DNA from 3 places in the Komagataeibacter oboediens genome. Region 3 is predicted to be linked to each of the others. Evidence: predicted binding sites of a transcription regulator. Region 3 holds the regulator's gene; each other region holds the start of a gene.
The links. Region 3 encodes LexA, which represses DNA repair genes until DNA is damaged. Its sites were predicted from a motif close to TGTTCTANNTANGTTC; they were not measured.
Positions count from the first base shown of each region.

Region 1: a site for LexA is predicted at 4,626-4,641, ahead of recA (recombinase RecA). Genes of this name have one in related genera too.
Region 2: a site for LexA is predicted at 5,582-5,597, ahead of HNO79_RS15710 (ImuA family protein). Genes of this name have one in related genera too.

Region 1 is NZ_JABLUU010000001.1:310,662-318,638, forward strand. Features, by position in the region: gene aldA (aldehyde dehydrogenase) at 1-70, shown strand, start outside; gene coaA (type I pantothenate kinase) at 290-1,267, opposite strand; gene HNO79_RS01375 (glycerate kinase type-2 family protein) at 1,562-2,887, shown strand; gene HNO79_RS01380 (hypothetical protein) at 2,987-3,358, opposite strand; gene recA (recombinase RecA) at 3,481-4,527, opposite strand; gene HNO79_RS01390 (gamma-glutamyltransferase) at 4,705-6,126, opposite strand; gene HNO79_RS01395 (DsbA family protein) at 6,372-7,172, shown strand; gene hemA (5-aminolevulinate synthase) at 7,233-7,977, opposite strand, start outside.
Region 2 is NZ_JABLUU010000028.1:10,755-18,731, forward strand. Features, by position in the region: partial or broken gene HNO79_RS15700 (error-prone DNA polymerase) at 155-3,322, opposite strand; gene HNO79_RS15705 (Y-family DNA polymerase) at 3,319-4,857, opposite strand; gene HNO79_RS15710 (ImuA family protein) at 4,757-5,533, opposite strand; gene HNO79_RS15715 (SOS response-associated peptidase) at 5,798-6,451, shown strand; gene HNO79_RS15720 (hypothetical protein) at 7,069-7,833, shown strand; gene HNO79_RS15725 (hypothetical protein) at 7,805-7,977, shown strand, end outside.
Region 3 is NZ_JABLUU010000005.1:75,216-83,192, reverse strand. Features, by position in the region: gene HNO79_RS06245 (aminotransferase class I/II-fold pyridoxal phosphate-dependent enzyme) at 1-790, shown strand, start outside; gene HNO79_RS06240 (alpha/beta fold hydrolase) at 793-1,455, shown strand; gene bioD (dethiobiotin synthase) at 1,455-2,861, shown strand; gene lexA (transcriptional repressor LexA) at 2,858-3,535, opposite strand; gene HNO79_RS06225 (molybdopterin molybdotransferase MoeA) at 3,654-4,862, opposite strand; gene rpmG (50S ribosomal protein L33) at 5,021-5,188, shown strand; gene HNO79_RS06215 (FtsB family cell division protein) at 5,260-5,589, opposite strand; gene eno (phosphopyruvate hydratase) at 5,651-6,931, opposite strand; gene HNO79_RS06205 (DUF3429 domain-containing protein) at 7,068-7,550, shown strand; gene HNO79_RS06200 (xanthine dehydrogenase family protein molybdopterin-binding subunit) at 7,709-7,977, opposite strand, start outside.

The DNA.
Region 1 (7,977 bases), on a different contig from region 3:
TGGCGGGGAGGACGGCCAGTACGGCCTGGAAGCCTATGTCGATACCAAGACCGTTTACCTGAACGCATAAAGACCGACTTCCGGCGACAGGGCGGCCCGACATGATGTCGGGCCGCCTTTTTTTATGCCCTGTTCAGGATGACCGGATGGACCGCCCCGTGATGGTACGGGGACAATGACAACGTTTCTGGTGACACTTTAAAAAAGGTGGCACGCGGAAACCGTTCCCTTCTGTCGATCTCATGCCACCGGGTGCTGATACGCATACCGGCTGGAATTCAGGGTGCATTCATATCTGGCGCATCCACACCGTATCGACCGCGTGGCTCGGGCTTTTGTGCATGACCACACGGGCACGTTCGCGCGTGGGCAGGATGTTCTGCTGCAGGTTGGGCAGGTTGATGCGCCGCCAGATGTCACGCGCCATGCGTTCCGCCTCATCCCGGGTCAGGTCGGCGCAGTGATGGAAGTAGGACGTAGGCTTGCGGAATGCCGTCTGCTGCAGCGACAGGAAACGTCTGACGTACCAATCCTCGATCACCTGCGTATCCGCATCGAGATAGATGGAAAAGTCAAAGAAGTCAGACGCCATGAACGGCTGTTCGGATACGGTCTGCAACACGTTCAGCCCTTCGAATATCAGGATGTCAGGCTGGTCAATGACCTGATAGCGATCCGGCACGATGTCATAGGCTTCGTGGGAATAGACCGGCACCTTCAGGTTACGCTCGCCCGCCTTCAGCGCGGCAAGGAACGCGATCATGTGCCGCAGGTCGTAACTTTCGGGAAAGCCCTTGCGGTGCATGAGCTTGCGCCGTTCCAGTTCCCGCGTGGAATGCAGGAAGCCGTCCGTGGTGACCAGCGCCACGTTCGGGTGGTCCGGCCAGCGCGCCAGCACTGCCTGCAGCAGGCGCGCAAACGTGCTTTTCCCCACCCCCACGCTGCCCGCAATGCCGATCACGAACGGCGTGGTCACGGCCGGGGCGCCGATAAAGGCACTCTTGACCATGTTGTTCATGCTGCGCGTCGCCATGACATGCAGGTTGAGCAGACGCGACAGCGGCAGGTAGATCTCGGTGATGTCTTCCAGCGAAACCGGCTCGTTATGCCCGCGCAGCGACGCGATGTCCGCCTCCCCCAGCGACTGGGGCACATTCGCACGCAACGCCGCCCATTCCGGTCGGGGAAAGATCAGATAAGGCTGCACCACGCCATGGGGTGACTGCGCGGAGGGAACGGGACGCGCGTCCAGCACACAGTTCTCCATGCCCTTGTCCTTTCTGCTGTGGCGCCTGCCCACTGGTGCAGGCCATCTGCCGCGTATCACCATCACCCATACCAATCCATACACCCGCCCCCCAAATTAGCGTGTGCAACGCCCATGGGCCGGGACTTTCCCCCCATCCTGATAGAGACGTGATAATTGTGACACACTGTCCGCCACCGCATGGATGATATGGACCGGGCGCAAGGGCCAGCGTGCATCCCGTCCACGCACCGCGCGTTACGGTATGAACCCGGCCCGCGTGCCGACGCATGCCTGAAGGATCTGGATACTGTAATGAACGACACCACCATCCATCCGTTTTCCGCTACAGCCCGTACCACCACGGCCACGGACTGGACGGACGGTCGCGCACGCACGACCCTGCGGGGCATACTGGACGCCGCCATCCGCAGCGCCATGCCCGATGTGGTTCTGGCGCGCTACCTGCCACCCCGGCCAAAGGGCAGATGCGTGGTGGTGGGCGCGGGAAAGGCGGCGGCGTCCATGGCCGCGGCACTGGAACAGGCATGGCCGGATGTGGACCTGACCGGGTGCGTGGTCACGCGCGACGGACATATGGCCCCCACGCGCCGCATCCGCGTGCTGGAAGCGGCCCACCCCGTCCCCGACAGCCGCAGCGAGGCTGCCGCCCGTGCCATGATGTCCGAAGTTGCGGGGCTGGGCCAGGACGACCTTGTCATCGCCCTGATCTCCGGCGGGGGTTCGGCGCTGCTGGAACTGCCCAAGGATGGCCTGACGCTGGATGACATCCGCGCGGTCAACCGCGCCCTGCTGCATTCCGGGGCCAGCATCCGCGACATGAATGTCGTGCGTCGCCACCTGTCGGCCATAAAGGGCGGTGGCCTCGCGGCGGCGGCCAGCCCCGCACGCGTGGTCACGCTGGCCATAAGCGATGTGCCGGGCGATGATCCGCTGACCATTGCCAGCGGCCCGACCGTGGCCGACCCCACCACCGCTGCCGATGCCCGGTCCATCGTCGCACATTATGGCATTACCGTATCCGATGCCGTGCGGCGTGTGCTCATGCAGCCGCCGGTCAATGGCACCCTGTCGCCGCGCAATCGCTACACCCTTGTTTCCACGCCATTCATGGCGTTGCAGGCCGCCGCCAGCGTCGCGCGCGAATACGGGCTGACGCCCCTGGTGCTGGGTGACGCGCTGGAAGGGGAAAGCCGGGATGCGGGCACGTTGATGGCGGGCATCGCCCTGTCCGCCCGCCAGCATGGCATGCCGGTGGCAGGCCCCGCCGTGCTGCTGTCAGGCGGCGAGACGACGGTCACCATCAGACCCGACCAGCCCACGCCGGGGCATGGCGGCCGCAATACGGAATTCCTGCTGTCCATGGCCAACGCCCTGCAGGGGCACGAGGGGATATGGGCCATTGCCGCCGATAGCGACGGCATTGACGGAACCGAGGACGCGGCAGGCGCGATCATCACCCCCACCACCCTCTCCCGCGCCCGCGCGCTGGGGTGTGACCCGCGCGCGTGCCTGCGTGCGCATGACAGCTACACCCTGTTCCAGCAGACGGGCGACCTGGTCATGACCGGCCCGACCCTGACCAACGTGAACGATATCCGGGCGGTGCTGGTCGTCTAAAGGGGTTTTTGGTGACGCTTTTTGCAGAAAACGCCAAAGAACGCCGCCTTTCTGAAAAAAGGCGGCACCCAAAAACTTCTGCTGATTTCTATATGCGCTTTAGTGGCTGCCCTGCCCTTGCCTGCCGTAGCTGACCTGCGTATCGGGCACGACAAAGTGCTTGCCATCATCACTGTCAGACCCGTTGTCATCATCCCCGGCCTGATTGGGGTCATAGCCTGACGAGATCATCTGCATCGCCGCTGAATCAGGCGGGGTGTGATAGGCTTCGGTGCCGGTTTCATCGGTGGGATCGGGCGGTCTGGGCAGGTGCCGCGACAGCGGGCGCAGGACATCGCGGGCATGGGCGGCACTGCTGCGTACGCCCCCATGGGAACCCAGCGGGGGCGGGGACTCATCCACATCGGCTGGATCATTATTGTCGTCATGCCCCGCGCTACAGGCCGCAAGGCACGCCAGCAATCCGATCATTGCAAGACGCGGTTTCATGCCGGCTGCCCTCATCCCCGTTTTTCAGTTTCCACACCATGCGCCGATACGATAACGCACGGGTGGAAAACGATAGCCTGCCATAACGGGACAGGCCAAGGGGATCAATGTTCGGCGCCGTCCTCGTCCGGGCCGACCAGCATGGCTTCGGCCACCACGCCCGCCTGCTCACGCACGCGGCGTTCGATATCGGCGGCCATTTCCGGGTGATCACGCAGGAACTGCTTGGCGTTCTCACGCCCCTGCCCGATGCGCTGGCTATCACAGGAGAACCATGCCCCGGATTTTTCAACGATGCCCGCCTTGACACCAAGGTCGATCAGTTCCCCGACCTTGCTGATCCCTTCGCCATACATGATGTCGAATTCGACCTGACGGAAGGGGGGCGCCATCTTGTTCTTGACCACCTTCACGCGCGTCTGGTTGCCCGTGACCTCGTCCTTGTCCTTGATCGAGCCGATCCGGCGGATATCCATGCGCACGGATGCATAGAACTTCAGCGCATTGCCGCCCGTCGTGGTTTCAGGGCTGCCGAACATCACACCGATCTTGAGCCGGATCTGGTTGAGGAAGATCAGCATGGTGTTGGACCGCGAGACAGACCCCGTCAGCTTGCGCAGCGCCTGGCTCATCAGTCGCGCGTGCAGGCCCACATGGCTGTCGCCCATGTCACCTTCCAGTTCCGCGCGCGGCACGAGGGCGGCCACGCTGTCAACCACCAGCACGTCAATCGCGCCGGAGCGGACCAGCGTATCGGCAATTTCCAGCGCCTGTTCACCCGCATCGGGCTGGCTGATCAGCAGGTTGTCGACATCCACCCCCAGCTTGCGGGCGTAACCGGGGTCAAGCGCATGCTCGGCATCGATGAAGGCGCAGGTGCCGCCCTTGCGCTGGGCTTCCGCAATGGCATGAAGCGCCATGGTGGTCTTGCCCGAACTTTCGGGGCCATAGATCTCGATAATACGGCCACGCGGCAGGCCGCCAATCCCCAGCGCGATGTCCAGACCCAGCGACCCGGTGGAAATCACGTCCACCTGTTCGGTCGGGCGTTCGCCCATGCGCATGATCGATCCCTTGCCGAACGCGCGCTCGATCTGGCTCAAGGCCCCTTCCAGGGCCTTGCTTTTGTCTATACCCGGAGCCTGTGCCATTGCTGCCTACCCTGACGTTTGAGAAGAAAAAACCAAGACCGGGCATCCTGCCCTGCGCCCCCTGCCGCAACAGGTGGCAGGTCATGCAGTGCAATATGGAACAAAACAGGACCATTTACAATGGCCCCATGCCTGCCCGTCCGGAATAATACCGCCCGGCAGGCCCGGGCCCGTAGCCTAGCGCGGCCCCATGGCCAGTCCCGCGCCACGCGGATCGGTCGCGGCGGTACAGGTGCTGGCGTCACCCGGCAGGCCATGCGGGCAGGACACGGCATTGACCCGGCCCTGGGCCGTGACGGGATGGGCGTCGGGCGTCTGTCCCGCCATGATCTGCCGCATGGCGATACCCACGGCGGCAGCGGCATCATTCTGCCCCGAACCGGCAACCGCGGCACGGAAGGCGCGGCCCTGGCTGGCGATGGCGGCGGTAAACAGCGGCAGCGGCAGGCGCGCAGGCGATGCCCCCAGCACGATGCCGGTATTGCCCGCCATACGCCCGGTGCCAAACAGATTGTCCATACTTAGGCTGCACGCCACGGCCATGCCCGAATGATCAACCACGGTGAACGAGGTGGACGCCGGAAGCGAAGGCAGCCCGCCGCCACTTCCCCCGCCGCTGTTGACGAATGCCTGTGCGCGCGCCGTCAGGTCGTCACCCGTACCCGATGCGTGGTTGCCATTCTGCGCCCGCCATGCCGCGATGCTGGACTGCGCGCGCGTCGCCGCATCGGACGAGGATCCGGCGCGGAATGCAACGGCGCTGCCCAGGCCGCCATCGGCAGGCGGCGGCAGGAAGGCGATCTGCGTTTCCCCGCTGGTCAGGCTGATGGGCAGGCGTTCGGACGGAATGGCATGACGCAGGTCCGTCATCTGCAACCCGCCGCCGGCGGCCTGACTGCCCGCGACAAAGGACTGCCCCAGCGCGCCATTATACAGGTCACCCACGCCCATGCTGCGGATCTGGTCCAGCGCACCGGACAGATGGGTCTGGACCAGCGCATCACCTTCCGCCAGCGCCTTGCCGTCCGAGCGGCTGAACACCGCGCGGATGCCCGCATCAGCCAGTAGCGGCACCTGAACGGCGGCAAGGTCGCTGGCCAGCTGCCGGCTGACATTGATGCCATTGGCCGCCAGCGCGATCGCATCGGGCACCAGTTCCGAAAATGCAGCCGACCCGTACTGGAGGTGCATGAGGTACAGCCCCCGCGCCAGCATCGGGACCGCGGCCGGACGGTCGGCATGCGGCATGTCGGGGGCCGCCACCGTCCCCGCGGTGGGCAGGAACATGAAGGCACGCCCGCCATTCTGGTCACCCGGACGATAGGCAAGGCACGCCCCGCCAGCCCCCAGTGATGCACGCGACGGCAGCGTGACCGACAGCGCCAGCCCCATGGCCGTGGCCGCATCAGCCGCGTTGCCACCGCGTTGCAGGATATCACGTCCCACCAGCGTCGCCTGCGGTTCGTCCGACGAAACCGTGCCGATCAGCGGCCCGGGCGACGGACCGAACATGTGCGAGACAAGCCGCATGGGCGAATAACGATGACCGGCGCACCCAGCAACCGAAATTGCCAGAACGGCCGAAAGCGCCGTACGCATGTACCGACGGGCAACAGGGGTGATCGAAGGCTCAGGCACGCAACGCTTCTCCAATGGGCAGTCGGCTTTGATAAACTCAACGGATTCCGCACGACCGCGCGATCATGGCAGACCCATCACGACTTAACGGCCTTACGGGCCGTCGGCAACAGGTCAGGCCGCCCTGTCCGCCGCCATGGCCCATTCCTTTCCCGTGCCCGATCATTTACAGACACATTATCCCGACATGACAACGGAGCAAACCCGTGACATTCATTTCCCCCCGCCGGCACCGTCCGCGCCTGCTGAACGCCCTGCTGGCCGCGGGGGCAATGATGACCGCGACAGCCACCACGCCCGGCGCTGGCCACGCTGCCACTGCCGCCAGCAGCAGTTTCACCCCCGCGCAGCGGCAGGAAATCGTGGACATCATGCGCAATGCGCTGAAAACCGACCCCACCATCCTGTCCGATGCAATCGCGGCCCTGCGCAACAGCGCCAACGCGGCCCAGCAGAACGCGGCCCGCAATGCGCTGGACTCCCACCGTACCGACCTGCTGACCCCGGCGGCCACCGATGCGATACTGGGCAATGCCACGGGCCATACCACGGTGGTGGAATTCTATGACCCGCGCTGCCCCTACTGTCGCAAGGTGCTGCCTGACCTTGACCGTCTGGTAAAGGAGGACAAGGATCTGCGGATTGTTGAAAAGGTCATTCCCGTTCTGGGACAGAGCAGCCTGATCGCGTCGCAGGCGCTGGTGGCGGCATTCGTGCAGGGGGGACAGGCGGCGTATTTCCGCATGCAGGCGGCCATCATGAATGATTCCGTCACCCCCACCGCCGACCGGATGCGCACGCTGGCTACCCAGTCCGGGCTGAACGCCGGCATGCTGGCCAGTGACATGAACGGCGCCAAGGTCACGTCCATCCTGCAGGCGAACATGGAACTTGCCCGCGCCATCGGGCTGGATGGCACGCCCACCTTTGTCTTCAACGCCCGGCAGATCATTCCCGGCGCCGTCAGCTATGACGACCTGAAAAAGGCCATAGCGCAGAGCCGTTGACCCCGGGTACCGCCAGACGGGCCAGCCCGCGTCCCGGCCATGCCGGGCGCGGGCGGTGGTTCAGGCCATGGCTGCGACAGGCTGCGCGGCAAGATCGTTGATGCGCAGCAGGCGGGACAGGGCCGTCACCATGTCGTCCATCATCTCGTCCGTATGGAACGGCCCCGGCGTCAGGCGCAGGCGTTCGGTGCCACGCGGCACGGTGGGATAATTGATGGGGGTGGCGTAAATCCCGTAATCATTGAGCAGCCGGTCACTCAGCTCCCGGCAGCGCTTGGCATCACCCACCGGTATCGGGACAATGTGGCTGGGTGTCATGGTGAAGGGGATGCCCGCCTTGCGCAGCTTGTCGCGGAAGGTATTGACGCGTTCGAACATGCGCTCGCGACGCCAGCCATCCTTGCGCACCAGCCGCACGCTGGCCAGCGCCGCGGCCACCACCGCAGGCGGCAGCGCCGTGGTGAAGATGAAGCCCGACGCCGCAAGACGCAGGTATTCGACAATATCGCTGCGTGCGGTGATATAGCCGCCATGCACGCCAAACCCCTTGGCCAGCGTGCCTTCGATGATGTCCACCTGATCGGCCACGCCATCGCGTTCGGACACGCCGCCACCCTGGTCGCCATACAGGCCCACGGCATGCACTTCATCCAGATAGGTCATGGCGCCATATTTGCGCGCCAGCGCGCATGTCCCGGCAATGTCGGATATGTCGCCGTCCATGGAATACACGCTTTCAAACGCGATCAGCTTGGGCGCATCCTTGGGGGCGGCGGCCAGCTTGGCTTCCAGGTCGGCAAGGTCG
Region 2 (7,977 bases), on a different contig from region 3:
TTGGTTTGATGAAAGTTGAGCTGATAGCCGAGCACAATTGTCTATATGAGCTGTGCATGTCCGCTATACGAAAAAAATAACCACGAGCACTGCAAGCCTCGAGTGAGGACGCAAACGGGCATCGCGAACGTGAATTATCCTTCCGACACAACATTCAATGGAAATTTCGTGCCTTAACCACGATATTTTCTCGCAAGCGACCCTGTTCAAGGTCGGAGAAAGCGTGCAACGACCGATTTCCCACATCGGCCAGCAGAAAGGAGAGATCCATAATCTCACGCGCTACCAGATGCACCACCTCCCCTTCCTTCTGCAACCGTCCGACAACCCCCAGCATCTGGCCTGACAGGACCACACGACGAAAGCGCTCGAACATATCAGGCCAGATGATCACGTTGATCGCCGCTGTTTCGTCTTCCAGCGTCATGAACACCACCCCCTCGGCCGAACCGGGCCGCTGACGGACCAGCACCAATCCTGCCACCGACAGGCTGCTCCTGTCCCGGGCCTCCAGGGCCTGCCGACACGTCACCATCCCGCGTTCGATGAGATCAGGGCGCAGGAAAGCCACGGGATGATCCCGCAGGGTCAGGCCGGTGCGGTTGTAATCGCGCGCGACCTCGGCCCCGTCCCGCATGGGCTGGAGCAGCACATCAGGTTCTTCCGCTTCACGCATGACGGCGGCTGCGGCAAACAGCGGCAGGGGTTCGTCACGTAGTGCCTTGATCGCCCAAAGCGCTTCGCGCCGGGCCAGACCCAGCCCCGGCCGGAAAGCGTCCGCCTCGGCCAGATGGGTCAGGGCTACCCCCTTCACCCCTGCCCTGCGCCACAGATCGTCGACCGAGGCAAAGGGCCGGTCGCCCCGCGCCGCCACGATCCGGGCCGCATCCTCATTGGCCAGCCCTTTCACCAGGTTCATGCCCAGACGGACGGCAAACAGCCCGTCATTCCGCTCCGGGCCTTCAAGTATGCTGTCCCAGCGCGAGGCGTTGATGCAGACCGGCCGGATCTCGACCCCGTGCTCGCGCGCGTCGCGCACAAGCTGGGCCGGGGCGTAGAATCCCATCGGCTGGCTGTTCAGGAGTGCTGCCAGAAACACATCCGGATGGGTGCATTTCATCCACGATGACGAATAGGCCAGAATGGCGAAGCTGGCGGCATGGCTTTCGGGAAAGCCGTAACTGCCAAACCCCTCAAGCTGCTGGAAGATACGCTCGGCAAAGGTCTCGGGATAACCGCGCGCCGTCATGCCCTCGATCAGCCGCGTGCGGAAGCGCGAGACCGTGCCGGTATTCTTGAACGTCGCCATCGCGCGGCGCAATTGATCAGCCTCGGACGCCGAAAACCCGGCGCAGACCATGGCCACCTGCATCACCTGTTCCTAAAACAGCGGAATGCCCAGCGTCTTCCTGAGCACCTTTTCGAGTTCCGGTGTCGGGTAGATTTCCTTTTCCTGCCCGGCCCGCCTGCGCAGATAGGGATGCACCATGTCGCCCTGGATGGGGCCGGGCCGGACGATGGCCACCTCGATCACCAGATCATAGAACACCCGGGGCCTGAGCCGCGGCAGCATGGACATCTGCGCCCGGCTCTCGATCTGGAACACCCCGATCGTGTCGGCTTTCCTGATCATGGCATAGGTGCGCGGATCCTCGGCCGGGATGGTCTGCAGCGTGTAATGCTGCCCCTTGTGTTCAGCCAGAAGATCCAGTCCCTTCTTCATGCAGGTCAGCATGCCCAGCGCCAGCACATCGACCTTCATGAATTTCAGGACATCGATATCGTCCTTGTCCCATTCGATGATCTGGCGAGCGTCCATGGCTGCCGGTTCGATCGGCACCAGCTCATCCAGCCGATCATGGGTCAGGACAAACCCGCCGGGATGCTGCGACAGGTGGCGCGGCACGCCGATCAGGCAGCGCGCCAGATCCAGCGTCAGCCGGATGCGCCGGTCGGACAGGTCGATCCCCGTCTCATTCAACGCGCCCTCATCCAGCTTCCGCCCCCAGCCCCAGATCTGGCCGGACAGGGTACGGATCAGGTCTTCGGGCAAGCCCATGACCTTGCCGACATCGCGCAACGCCCCTTTCGCGCGATAACGCGTCACCACGGCGGTAAGGGCAGCGTGGTTGCGGCCATAATGACCATAAATCCACTGGATGACCTGCTCCCGGCGCGCATGTTCGAAATCCACGTCAATATCGGGCGGCTCGCGGCGCTCTTCGGAGACGAACCGTTCGAAGAGCAGCGATGTCCGTGCCGGATCGATGGCGGTAATGCCCAGCACGTAGCAGACAGCGGAATTGGCCGCCGATCCCCGCCCCTGGCACAGGATGCCCTGTGATCGGGCGTAACGGACGATGCTGTGGACGGTGAGGAAATACGGCGCGTAATCCATGCGCCCGATCAGGGCGAGTTCATGGTCGAGGGTTTTCCTGACCTCGGGCTGAATGCCCTCGGGATAGGCCGTTGCCGCCCCTTCCCAGGTCAGGGCTTCCAGCGCCTGCTGCGGCGACTGGCCCGGGACGGACACCTCGTCGGGATACTGGTAGGCCAGGTCATCAAGGCTGAAGCGGCAGCGCTCCACGATCTCCATGGTCCGGGCCACCGCTTCGGGATAGCGGCTGAACAGCCGGGCCATTTCTGCAGGCGGCTTGAGGTAGCGGTCCGCATGGCGCTCACGCGCGAACCCGGCTTCGTCGATGGTGGTGTGGTTGCGGATGCAGGTCACCACATCCTGCAGGATGCGCCGGTCATGGGTGTGGAACAGCACGTCATTGGTCACGACCGCTGGCACCCGCGCCTGATGGGCGATGTTCGCCAGTTCATACAGCCGCATCTGGTCATTGGGCCGGCGCCGCAGGGTCAGCGCCATGTAGGCCCGGTCGGCAAAGGCGTCCTGCAGCTTGCGCAGATGCAGGGCGCAGGCATCATCCGCCGTATCCGGGAGCAGGATCACAAGGAGCCCTTCGCCCCATGCCACCAGATCCTCCCAGAGCAGATGGCATTTCCCCTTCCCCGCCCGGGCCTTGCCAAGGGTGAGCAGCCGGCACAGGCAACCATAGGCGGCTCGGTCCGTCGGATAGACCAGCACGGGCGCGAAATCGGCCAGATCGAGACGGCAGCCCACGACCAGGCGGATGCCGGTCTCTTTCGCGGCGACATGGGCCTGCACCATGCCCGCCAGGGAATTGCGGTCGCAGATGCCCAGCGCTTCAATGCCAAGGGCCTTTGCCTGCTCGAACAGTTCAATCGGTGAGGACGCGCCGCGCAGGAAGGAGAAATAACTCGTCACCTGCAGTTCGGCGTATGGCACGCTCATTCAAAGAGACCGTGCAGGAACCAGCCCTGCGAACCGGTCTCGCCATGTTCGCCATCCCCGGTCCGGTAAACCCAGAATGTCTCCCCGCTCCTATCTTCCACCCGGAAATAATCCCGCACGGTGGTCAGTTCAGCATCTCCTTTCCACCATTCGCCAAACACGCGCTCGGGGCCATCAGCGCATCTGATCCGGCGGCGGATGCCGCGCCAGATGAAGAAGACCGGCGGATGGTCGGGCAGCACTGCCATGGTCTGGATCGGCTCAGGACGGGGCAGCAGGCGCGTGGGGCGTGGCCAGTGATCCGGCCAGTCCTTTGCGTCTTCGGGTGCGAGGGCGGGCACGCGGCAGACAGCCCGTTCGGGCGCGTCGCTTTCCACTGGGGCAAAGCGATACAGGGCCTGCGTGCCGACGCGGTTGGCCAGGGTATCGATCAGGTCGGAGACGTCGGCCTCTTCCTCCTCGATCAGGGCGGATACACCCTGGCGGTGCAGGATCGGCTCGGCCAACGACGCGGTCAGCACCATGCGCTCGATCCCGAAGCCCGGATCGATGGTCTCGATCCTGTCACAGAGCAGACGGGTTAGGCGTCTGACGTCCCGCACCGGCATGGCCGTTGCCACGCGGACGGCCTCGGTGCGGCTGTCCACCCGGTGCAGCAGCAGGTCAAGGCGGCGCACGCCCTGCTCGCGTTCCTCCAGCCCGGCGCACAGGGGCGGCACGAGTTTGGTGATGTAGCGGGCTATGGTCTCGGCGGCGCTGATCGGTTCGGCAAAGTTCTGGCTGACCTGCACCGGCGCCTGCAGCCGGACCGGGACAATGGCTTCCGCCTGCCGCCCGAAAGCCTGGTCCAGCCTGCGGGCGACATCCGGACCGAAGCGCAGGGTCAGCGGCGCGCGCGGCATGCCGGCCAGCGGGCCGATGCGTGATATGCCCAGTCCATGGAGACCATCGATGAGGTCGGCTGGCATGCGCAGGGCTTCGATGGGCAGGTCGGTGATCGCTGCCGCCGTTTCACCGGGCGGCACGAGGGTGATGGGTCCCCGGCCATAGCGCGCCAGCGCATGAGCGACACCCCATGTATCGGCAATCGCGGCCCGGGCCGTGATCCCGGACTCCTTCAGGCGCGTGACCATGTTCTCCAGCATGACGGCCTCGCCCCCATGCAGGTGATCGGCACCCGTCGTATCCAGCACGATGCCGTCTGGCGGATCGGGGGCCACGATGGGGGCGATGCGGTGCTGGAACCATAGCGCCAGCCGCTCCAGCCCTGCCCGGTCACCGTCCGGGTCGGCATCCATGATGAGCAGATAGGGATGGAGCGCCTGCGCTTTCGCGACAGGCGCGCCGGGACGCAGACCCAGCCTGCGGGCGGCGAGATCGACCGACAGGATGACCCGTCGCCGCCCCGACCGCCCGGCCAGCACCAGCGGGCGGTCAGGCGCGGGCGCGTCGGTCCCCAGCCGCTTCCTGAGCCGGTCTGTCGGCCAGAGCGGCAGGTAGAGCGAGACGACACGGCGCCAGTCTCCCTTTGGCATCACAGGCCTCCACTTCGAAATCGGCGCATTCGCCCGCGCGGGCACGGATCAGTTCCAGCAGCCAACGGGACCGGCCGACGCCGGGCACTGGCAGCGGCACGGATGGCAGGACCGAGACCCGCCACCGGGTGAACGACGCCGTGGGCTGGCCGAAATCCGCGGCATCCGTCTGCCGCCGCCAGCGCCGTATGGCGATGCCCAGCGCCCCGGATGTCTCGGCCGCCAGTTGCAGGCGGCGCGAGGCGGTCATGGACAGGCGGGCGACCTCGGCGACAACCGCGCCCAGCCCCTGATGGCGCAATGCTTCCTCGAAACAGGCCAGGACATCGACGTCCGAACTGGCCGCAACATAGATGGTCCGTCGCGCCGACAGGCCGACCTGCTGCAGTGCCGGGGCATACAGGTCCTGGCGGTTGGCGATCCACAGCACCTTTCCGCGTGTTCGCGCTGCGATCCCGGCGGAAAACAGCCCGGATGCCGCTGCATTCAGGGCGTCATGGCCGCCGCCTGCCACCTCATGCAGCGCACCTAGCGCCAGGCCGCCATCTGGCAGGCGACCGTCAATCTCGGGCATGCCGAAGGGCAGTACTCCCCGCCTGCGCCGGCCCTGGCCTTCGAGGCGGCTGACCTGTGCTCTCAGCGCCTCCAGCGCGGGACGGGGTTCGGGTGCAGGCATGGGGTCGGACAGTCCATTCGGGTGTTTCTGACACAGAATCAGTGATTGTGTTCGTTATTTGTTCTGGTACGGTGACGAATGTCAACCCATCCTGGAAAAGCGGCTGTGATCCGGACGCGGGCACAGGCTTGCCGTCCGATCTAGGCTCGATGAAAACTGTCTGGATTGCAGGGGTTTATCAGGAACAGTCCGGCCATCCCCTTCGTGCAGGGTGGATACCGTCCGGCAGGACACCCATATCCGGACTCGCGAAAGGACGGCGTGATGTGCAACCTCTATGCGATGACCAGCAGTCAGCAGGCGATCCGGGAGGCGGCCCGGGTCATGACCGACCGCACCGGCAATCTCCGCCCCCTGCCCGAGATCTGGCCCAACACCATGGCGCCCATCGTGCGGAACGCGCCGGATGGGCGTGAACTGGTCATGGCGCGCTGGGGCATGCCCACGCCGCCGGGCTACCTGAAAGGCCACAGGGTCGATCGGGGTGTGACCAATATCCGCAATCCGACCTCGACCTGGTGGAAACGCTGGGAAAGTGTCGCGCATCGCTGCCTGGTGCCGCTCACGGCCTTTTCCGAACCGGAGCGCCTGCCGGATGGGACCAGCAGGCCCGTCTGGTTTGCCCGTAGCGATGGGGAGCCGCTGGCTTTCTTTGCAGGGATCTGGTGCCGGTGGACGTCAGTACGAAAACTGGCGGATGGCGAGACGACGGATGACCTGTTCGGCTTCCTGACCACCACTGCCAATCGGGAAGTCGGCGCCATTCATCCGAAAGTCATGCCGGTCATCCTGACCCGGCAGGAAGAACTGGATCTGTGGATGATGGGGCCCTTGGACGATGCGCTACAACTACAGCCCCCCCCCCTGCCCGACAACGCCCTAAAGATGGTACATGCTCCCCCGGTAGGCAGTTATTAAATGACACCTTTGGCGGGGGGGAAGGTGAATGTCCGCTATGAGTGAGGAGTGATCAAAAGCTGCCACTAGCAGTGCTAACATTCATAAATGCTTTTATTCCTATAACGAATCCCTCCCCAACCGGACTACCCATATCGTGCCTAGAAATCGCAGGACCGGTGGACCGCCGCTGGTGCAGCGGTATTTTTCCAATGTGCGAACCGAGGCCCCAATCAGTTCAGCGGCTTCGCCCCTAGCAGATAGGTGCGCAGGATGCGGGCGGGGGACCTGAGTAGGCGTGCAGGTATAGCGACTTCTAGTGTTGATCATAAAAACATCCCTGTCGATGTGGCCTGTTTCTGGATTGAAGTGAGGCCGGTAAGATGAGGCTGACGGGAAAGAAGCGGCCTGGGAGTGGAGGAAATGACGTGCGCGAATTTCTCCACCCCAAAGGCGTGATGGGGCATAGGATGAGAGCGGAAAAGATGACCAAATATGTTGAGGCTTGACATCAGACATCGGCATGTCTTGCAATCAAGAAAAATCAATATGGTTATTGGAATGACTATGGTCCAAAGTAGGATAATAAATCCGATGATATATTTGGAGTATCGCCAGTGCCGAGGTTGCCACCTGAATTGTCCGCGCAGTTTGATCGTGAGGAAGAAAATGCTCTTGCGCATATTGCGCAATTTAAAAACATATCTGAGATAGATAGTATCGGATGTGTAGAGTGGACGGTAATTTATGAATATGATAAAAATTCTAAAGTAGATAAATTTTTCTATTCCGCCATTTTAAATGAAAATCAAACAGAGGCTGCCTTATCTCGTAAAACGTGGGATCTATCTGTAGGTCAGGGAATGCCAAGCTTTACACAGAGACACGACATGAGGGGTGGTGATATTACCACCTATGATAGATTTGGGATGGATAACGTAGAGCCACTTGTATATTGTCGTAATTTCCATGGAATTAAACCAGATCAATTTGACCTAAGTGAAGAGTTTCGCCTTTTTCATAATTTATACTTTGACAAAAATAGTAATAATTTCATTTATATAGATGGGCGGGGAAATGAGGTTATTGTCGCCGAGATTGGAGACAAAAAAGTTCGTGTTCTGACTTCATTTTTGAAAAAATATCTTGCTGCCCGTCAGATGAATTTAGCTGTGTTTTTTGATCATAGGGCGAATTCTGATCTTTCTCTTTTAGAGGTAAATAATTTAGTCGAGCCTGTCGAGTTTTCATCAAAAGATAGATGTTATTCTTTAGGGTTTGGTGATGGAATTATTTCTGGGAAGACGTTCTCTCGACTTCTTGGAAAAAAAATTATTTATGCGCCTCCTATAGAGGCATGTGGCGTATGGCCCTATGAGGATGCAGAAAAAAAAAGAATATAAAGAATTCATTGTTGGGATTGATGCCGAGGGGAATCTTATAAAAAATACATGTGACCCAGATTGTTTAGCAAATTACTTTGGATCGAACGAGGAATATTCACATTATTTAACTCCTGTATGGTTTTCTCGTGATGTTTTGGAGAA
Region 3 (7,977 bases):
GGTTTTCACTGACCGGCTGAACCATGCCAGCCTGCATCAGGGCTGCATGGCCGCCGGGGTGCGGCAGATCCGTTTCCGCCATAACGACCTGGACCATCTGGACAGCCTGCTGGACCGCCATGCCGGCGACGATCGCGCCATGCGGGTGATCGTGACCGAAAGTGTGTTCAGCATGGATGGCGACCGCACCGACATTGCACGGCTGGCGGCGATTGCCCGGCGGCATGGCGCGTTTACCTATGTTGATGAAGCCCATGCCACCGGCGTACTTGGCCCGCAGGGACGCGGGCTGTGCGCGGAACACGAAATTGATCTGGTGATGGGGACGTTCAGTAAGGCGCTGGGCAGCTTCGGGGCATATGTGGCCGGATCGCGGGCATTATGTGACTGGCTGGTCAATGCATGTTCGGGGTTCGTGTTCACGACTGCCCCGCCACCCGCGGTTCTGGGGGCAATGGACGCGGCGCTGGAACTTGTGCCCACACTGGACGACGCGCGGGCACGGCTTGCGCGCAATGCCACCCATATCCGCGATGTCATTCAAAGGTGTGGCCTGACGTCCGGCCCGTCCACCACGCAGATCATACCGATCATGATGGGGGAGGCGACACGCGCGCTGGCGTTCGCGGCCCGGCTTGAATCCTGTGGCATTCTGGCTACCGCCATCCGTCCCCCCACAGTACCCCCCAATGGCAGTCGCATACGACTGGCGCTGAGTGCGGCCCATTCCGACAGCATGATTGACCAGCTGGCTACTGCCATCACCCATGCCGCGCGGGAGAGTGCGTGAGCATGCAGGCCCCATCGCTGCCCGTCGTACTCGTGCACGGCTGGGCCTTCGATCCGTCATTCTGGGATACGATCCGTGCCGCCCTTGGCCCGATACAAAGCCGGTGTCTGGATTTCGGCTTCTTCGGCCCACGTCCCGCCATGGACCTGCCACAGGTTCCCTATGTTGCCGTGGGGCATTCCCTTGGCGCGCTCTGGCTGCTGCGCCATCATGGCCCCCTGTGTCGTGGGCTGGTGCTGATAAACGGTTTCAGCCGGTTCGGGTCGGCAACGGACTTCACCCATGGTATTCCACGGCGCGTCATCGAACGCATGCGTGCCGGACTGCTGCGGGAGCCCGAAGGCCTGCTGCACAGCTTCCGCCTGCGGGCCGGCATTGACACCCCACTGCCACCCCACATTGAACGCGATCGGCTGGAGCAGGGACTACAGGCCCTGATGGACATGGATTGCAGGAATGACCTGAAACAGGCCACGTGCCCGGTTCAAGCCATTGCCGGGACAGAAGACGCCATTGCGCCCCCGACCCTGACCCGTGCCTGCTTTACGCCGGGAAGCGGTGTGGACACTCCCCAATGGCTGGATGGGGGGCACCTGCTGCCCCTGACCCATGCCACCACCTGCGCCCGGGCCATTACGGGCATGACCCGACGGATAACCGCATGATGACCAGCAAGGACCGCATCGCCACCCGCTTTGGCGCGGCACGGGGATATGATCAGGCCGCCCGCATCCAGCGCATTGCCGCAACCGGACTGGCACGCCGCATTGCCTCCCGGCATGCCGATACGCCGCCCGCGCGCATTCTGGAAGTCGGCTGCGGAACAGGATTCCTGACCGGGGAGCTCCGCAGGGTGTTCCCTGCCGCCCATATCACCGCCACCGATATAGCGCCCGCCATGCTGGACCGTGTGGCCGGGCATATGCCCGATGACGCGCGGCTGGTGCTGCACCACATGGATGCCGAAGCCCCGGATGTAAAGGGACCGTTTGACCTGATCTGTTCCAGCATGGCCATGCAGTGGTTCCCGGATCGCACGCGCACACTGCGCGGTCTGGCGGACCTGCTGGCGCCGGGAGGACTGATGGCGATGACCACGCTATGCGTGGGCAGCTTCAGGCAATGGCGGGAAGCATATGCACGGGCAGGGGTCACGTGCCCCATGCCGGAGTATCCGAGTGCAGACCAGCTACAGGCCGAATGGCCCGCATGTGGCGCAGGGCTGTGGCAGGATGCCGAAATTGTGGATACCCCGACCTCCCCACTGACGTTCGTGCGGGAACTGCGTGCCATCGGAGCCACGCATGTGGAGCATCCCCCCGCGACGGGCACACAGTTGCGCCATGTGTTGGAGGCGGCGGAAACAGGTGGTCCGTTCGCCGTTTCATACCATGTTGGCTACGGGCTGTTCCGCCGTGCGGCATGGCCGGGCGTGTTCGTCACCGGCACGGATACGGATGTAGGCAAGACGGTGACATCCGCAGCACTGGTACGTGCCTGGAACGCCTCATACTGGAAACCCTTGCAGAGCGGTACGGACGACGCCCCGTCCGACAGCACGGGCGTGCAGCATCTGGCAGGCCTGGAACCCGCGCGGATCCATCCACCCGCTGCCACATTCGGAGCCTCCCTTTCGCCCGAGGACGCAGCATCCGTAGCCCATACCCGCATTGACCCCGCCATGATCACATTGCCACGCCATACGGCCGGTGACAGGCCGCTGGTTGTGGAAGGGGCGGGCGGCGTGTTTGTGCCGATTGCCGAAAATTACCTGATGATCGACCTCATGGTCCGGCTGGCCCTGCCGGTGGTGCTGGTGGCCCGCAGCCAGCTTGGAACCATCAACCATACGCTGCTCAGCCTTGCGGCACTGCGCGCGCGGGGGCTGCATGTGGCGGGTGTGATCCTGAACGGTCCACCCGAACCTCACGGGCGCAGCGCCATTGAACGCCATGGTCGGGTGCGCATACTGGCCGAATTCCCACCAGTTGCCCCCATGGGGCCGGAAGCAATAGCGCAACTGGCCGCCCGACTGCCCACATGGGATCAGATGGTGCGGGACGTGCCCTAGTAACGGCGGATCAGACCCGCAAGCGTACCCTGTACACTGACCCGGCCGGCCGGCAGTACCCGGGTTTCATACAGGCTGTTGGCGGGGACCAGCGCAATATCGCCGCCTTCACGCCGCAGGCGCTTGAGCGTGACTTCCTCCCCATCAATCAGGGCGACGACGATCTGCCCGTCACTGGCCTGCGCGCCTTCACGGATGATGACCATGTCACCATCCAGAATACCCGCTTCCTGCATGGAATCGCCCGTGACCTCCAGTGCATAATGGCTGGCCTTGCCCAGCATGTCGGCCGGGACGGTAATGCGGGTGGTTTCCGGCGTAATCGCCTCAATGGGGTTGCCGGCGGCGATGCGCCCCACAAAGGGCACGTCCACCACGCCCGCCAGTATCGCAGGGGCAGGCACGTTGTCCGGTACCGGCGTGGGCGAATCGGACGGGGCAGGCGGGGGCGGCACATCGATATCAGGCAGGCGCAGGATTTCCAGCGCACGGGCGCGATGATGCCTGCGGTGCAGGAAGCCCCGTTCCTCCAGCGCCGAGATCAGGCGGTGAATCCCGGATTTGGAGCGCAGGCCCAGCGCATCCTTCATCTCATCAAACGATGGGGAAAAACCCGTCCTGCGCAGATGGCCGTCAATAAACAGCAAAAGCTCATGTTGTTTCTTTGTGAGCATGCCACATGTCCTTTTGCCGCCGGCGCTGTCGCCGGGTCCGAAACGAGATGGAACAAATCAAAAACCTGTCTCGTGTTCTATATTGGTTCCACACGCTCCGTCAACCGGCATCCAACACCTATTCCAGAACGCGGTCGATACGGATGATCTCGCACGGATCGCCAGCCTTCGCCGGTGGCGCATTGGGTGCACGCAGGACAAGCGCCGCACTTTCGGCCAGCACATGCAACATGGCCGAATCCTGCACAGGGAAGGGCGTGGCCACCAGCCGCCCGTTCCCGTCATGGTCCAGACGCGCACGCAGATGGTCCATGCGCCGGTCGTTTTCCGGCACATCCGCCCCCAGGACTGCGTGCTCCGGCGGCATGACCGGCATGGCAAGCCCTGCCATGCGACGCAGGGCAGGCAGGACAAACACGACCGAACAGACAAACGCCGCCACGGGATTGCCCGGCAGGCCGATAAAAGGCAGGCGCCCCAGATGGCCATACATAAGCGGACGGCCCGGCCGCATGGCGATTTTCCAAAAATCTGTTTTCAGCCCGACCTGTTCCAGCCCACGCCGTACAAGATCATGGCTGCCCACACTGGCGCCGCCCGCGGTCAGCAGCATGTCCACCCCTTCAACCATGCGTTCCAGCGTGGCAAGGTCGGCCATGTCATCGCGCAGGACCGGCAGCATGACCGGTTCGGCGCCCGCCGCACGCAACAGGGCGGCCAGCATGGGGGTATTGGAGTTGGCGATCTGTCCCGTTCCGAGCCCGCTACCGGGCAGCAGCAGTTCGTCCCCTGTCGCGGCAATGGCCACGCGCGGGCGGCGGGTTACCTGCAGCCAGGGATGGTTTGCAGCAGCAGCAAGGCCGATGTCACGCGCGGACAGCCTGCGACCTGCGGGAATGATGTCCTGACCTTCGGCAAAGTCCTGCCCCTTCCGCCGGATATAGGTGCCGGACGCAAGGGTGGTGGTGGTGGTCACGGACTTCCCTTCGGCCTGTGCGTTTTCCTGTATCAGGATCGCATCCGCACCAGTCGGCACGACCGCGCCGGTGAATATGCGCACGCATTCCCCTGGTCCGACCTGCCCTGCAAAAGGATGACCCGCAGGCGCCGACCCGATGCAGGTGAGGCGCGTGCCCTGTGCCGACAGGTCTGCCGCGCGCACGGCATACCCGTCCATGGACGAGACATCGGCCGGGGGATTGGACAGCCGTGAGATGACGGGGGCCGCGCTGACACGCCCGCAGGCATCGGTCAGGGCCACGACCTCGGCAGGGAGGGGAAACACCCCGTCCAGAATCCGTTCGCGCGCTTCCGGGACGCTCAACATCGTGCTCTGCACTCCTTTTTTACCCATTATGGGCGAATTTAATCAGAAATATCGGTTGGGGTGCTTGACCTGCGCCTTGTGTATGCGCATTTTCCGCCCACTTGAACCACTGCTGTACCTGAATGTTCCAGCAGCGGCAAAGCAGTGCTGAGGATATCATGGCCAAGACCAACACCATCCAGATCAAACTCGTCTCCACGGCGGACACCGGCTACTTCTATGTGACCAAGAAGAATGCCCGCGCCCAGACCGGCAAGATGGAAATGCGCAAATACGACCCCGTCGCCCGCAAACACGTGGCCTTCCGCGAAGCGAAGATCAAATAATCTTCCGCGCAGACGGATACAAAAAACCCCGGGACGTTCCCGGGGTTTTTTTATGCCTGCCACGCGGGGGGTCAGTACAAATGGTCGTGCTCACCATAGGGGACGACAATTTCATCCTGCCGGGCAAGGTTCTGCATGGAGCGCGCGCGTTCATCCAGCAGGTCGGTATCCAGCGCACCCTCCTTCAGCCCGCGCACGCGGCGCAACCATACTTCCTGTTCCGCAGCCGCATCCTTCTGCGCGGAACGCGCTTCATCCAGCAGGTGCAGCTGTGCAGCATAGCTGTGCAGCCCATGTTCACCCCGCATGACATTCCAGCCGAAATAGGCCGTAAGCCCGATAAACAGGGCAGGGGGAATGGTGGCGCCCATCACGCGCCGTATGATCTTACCCAGCTGCATCGTATTCCTTTCCCTGCCGTGCCCTGTTGCCGGACGGAATTACCCCGTCCGGCATGGCGTGTCACCCGTTCTTCAGGATCGTACGCCCGGCATAGCGGGCCGCCGTGGCCAGTTCGTTCTCGATACGGATCAGCTGGTTGTATTTCGCGGTCCGGTCCGAACGCGACAGGGAACCGGTCTTGATCTGCCCGCAATTGGTCGCCACCGCCAGATCGGCAATGGTGCTGTCTTCCGTCTCACCGGAGCGGTGGCTCATCACCGCCGTGTAACCGGCATGCTGAGCCATCTGCACGGCCTCCAGCGTCTCGCTCAGCGTGCCGATCTGGTTGACCTTGACCAGAAGCGAATTGGCAACACCCGCCTTGATTCCCCGACGCAGGCGGTCGGGATTGGTCACGAACAGGTCGTCACCCACAAGCTGCAGCTTATGCCCCAGATTGGCAGTCAGTTCGGCCCAGCCTTCCCAGTCATCTTCCGCCAGACCATCCTCGATCGAGATGATGGGATAGCGTGCAGACAGGTCGGCCAGATAGGCGATCATGCCAGCGGCGTCGAGGCTCCTGTCCTCGCCCTTCAGTTCATAACGGCCATTCTTGTAAAACTCGGTCGCGGCGCAATCGAGTGCGAAGGTCACGTCATCGCCGGGCCTGTAGCCTGCGGCCTCGACCGCGCGCATCATGAAGCCCAGTGCCTCATCGGCGGATTTCAGCGCGGGCGCAAACCCGCCTTCATCACCAACATTGGTGTTGTACCCCGCACCTGACAGGCTTTTCTTGAGCTGGGCAAAGATTTCCGATCCCATGCGGATCGCATCGGTCACCGTGGGCGCGCCCACCGGCTGGATCATGAATTCCTGGATGTCGATGGGGTTGTCGGCATGCTGGCCACCGTTGATGATGTTCATCATCGGCACAGGCAGGGTGCGGGCATACACGCCGCCGACATAGCGGTACAGCGGGGTCTGCAGTTCCTCGGCCGATGCCTTGGCCACGGCCAGGGATACGCCCAGAATCGCGTTCGCACCCAGACGGGACTTGTTGGGGGTGCCATCAAGGTCGATCATCGCCTCGTCAATGGCGACCTGATCGGTCGACTCCACACCCTGCAGGGCTTCAAGGATCTCATGCTCGACATGGCTTGCCGCCTTGAGCACGCCCTTGCCGCCATAGCGCTTGGGGTCGCCATCACGCAGTTCAACAGCTTCATGCGCGCCGGTGGACGCGCCCGAAGGGACGGCCGCCCGGCCTTTTGCGCCAGACGCCAGTTCGACATCCACCTCGATGGTGGGGTTGCCGCGGCTGTCGAGTATTTCACGGGCGATGATATCGATAATGGCGCTCATGGTATCTGTTTCCTCAGATTTGACATTATGGGGATACGGCATACGACCGCATGCATATCCTGCCCCACGATAACAGATGCGACGCATCATGCCAGAGCAGGCTATGCACAACATGACAAGATAGGAGAGACCCGCCGTGAAACGCCTGCCACTGCTTGCCATCGTCACCGCGCTGGCAAGCCTGCTGCCACTGGTTGGCTGCACATGCGCGATCCTGTTCCTCACACCCGACCATACGCCCCGCCTGCTGACGGCGGCAGTAGGATATGGCGCGGTCATGCTGTCCTTCCTTGGCGCGGTCCACTGGGGGCTGGCGCTGGAACGGCCGGACATCATTCCCGCCGGCGGCACGCAGCGCCTGACCAACCTGCGCCTTGCCATGGGGGGCGCACCTGCCGTCACTGGCTGGGTGGGGCTGTGCTTTGCCACGGTGCACGAACTGATCGGACTGCTGATCCTGATCGCAGGATTCGCCGCCACCGCCGTGGTGGAACGCATGGCCTGGCAGCGCGGGGCCATGCCGCGAGGGTACATGACGCTGCAGTGGTTTATCATCTGTCTGGCGGAACTGTGTTTCCTGACCATACTGGCCGCCTGCATGGGCATGCGGCCCCATTGACCGCCTGGGGAGGGACAGCGCGCACCCAGGAACGGACATAGCCCCTTGGGGATAGGGCAGGGATGCGCGATACGCCCCCACTGTCGCATCTGTCCAGATAACAAAAAAACCCGGCATGCGAGGCATGCCGGGGTTTTTCGTATTCAGGCCATGACAGCCTAGCTGTTCTGCAGGCCCCGCAGAACATCCGCCGGGCGGACCGGCATGTGACGCAGGCGTACGCCCACGGCGTTGAAGATGGCATTGCCAATGGCAGGCCCGACCACCGTCGTGCCAGGTTCACCCAGACCCATCGGCTTTTCGGTGCTGGGCAGGAACTCAATGTCCATTTCCGGCGTGTCGGCAATACGCAGTGGCGTGTAGGTGTTCAGGTTACGGTCAACCGGCATGCCGTTCACGATTTCCGTATTTTCGAACAGGGCCATGC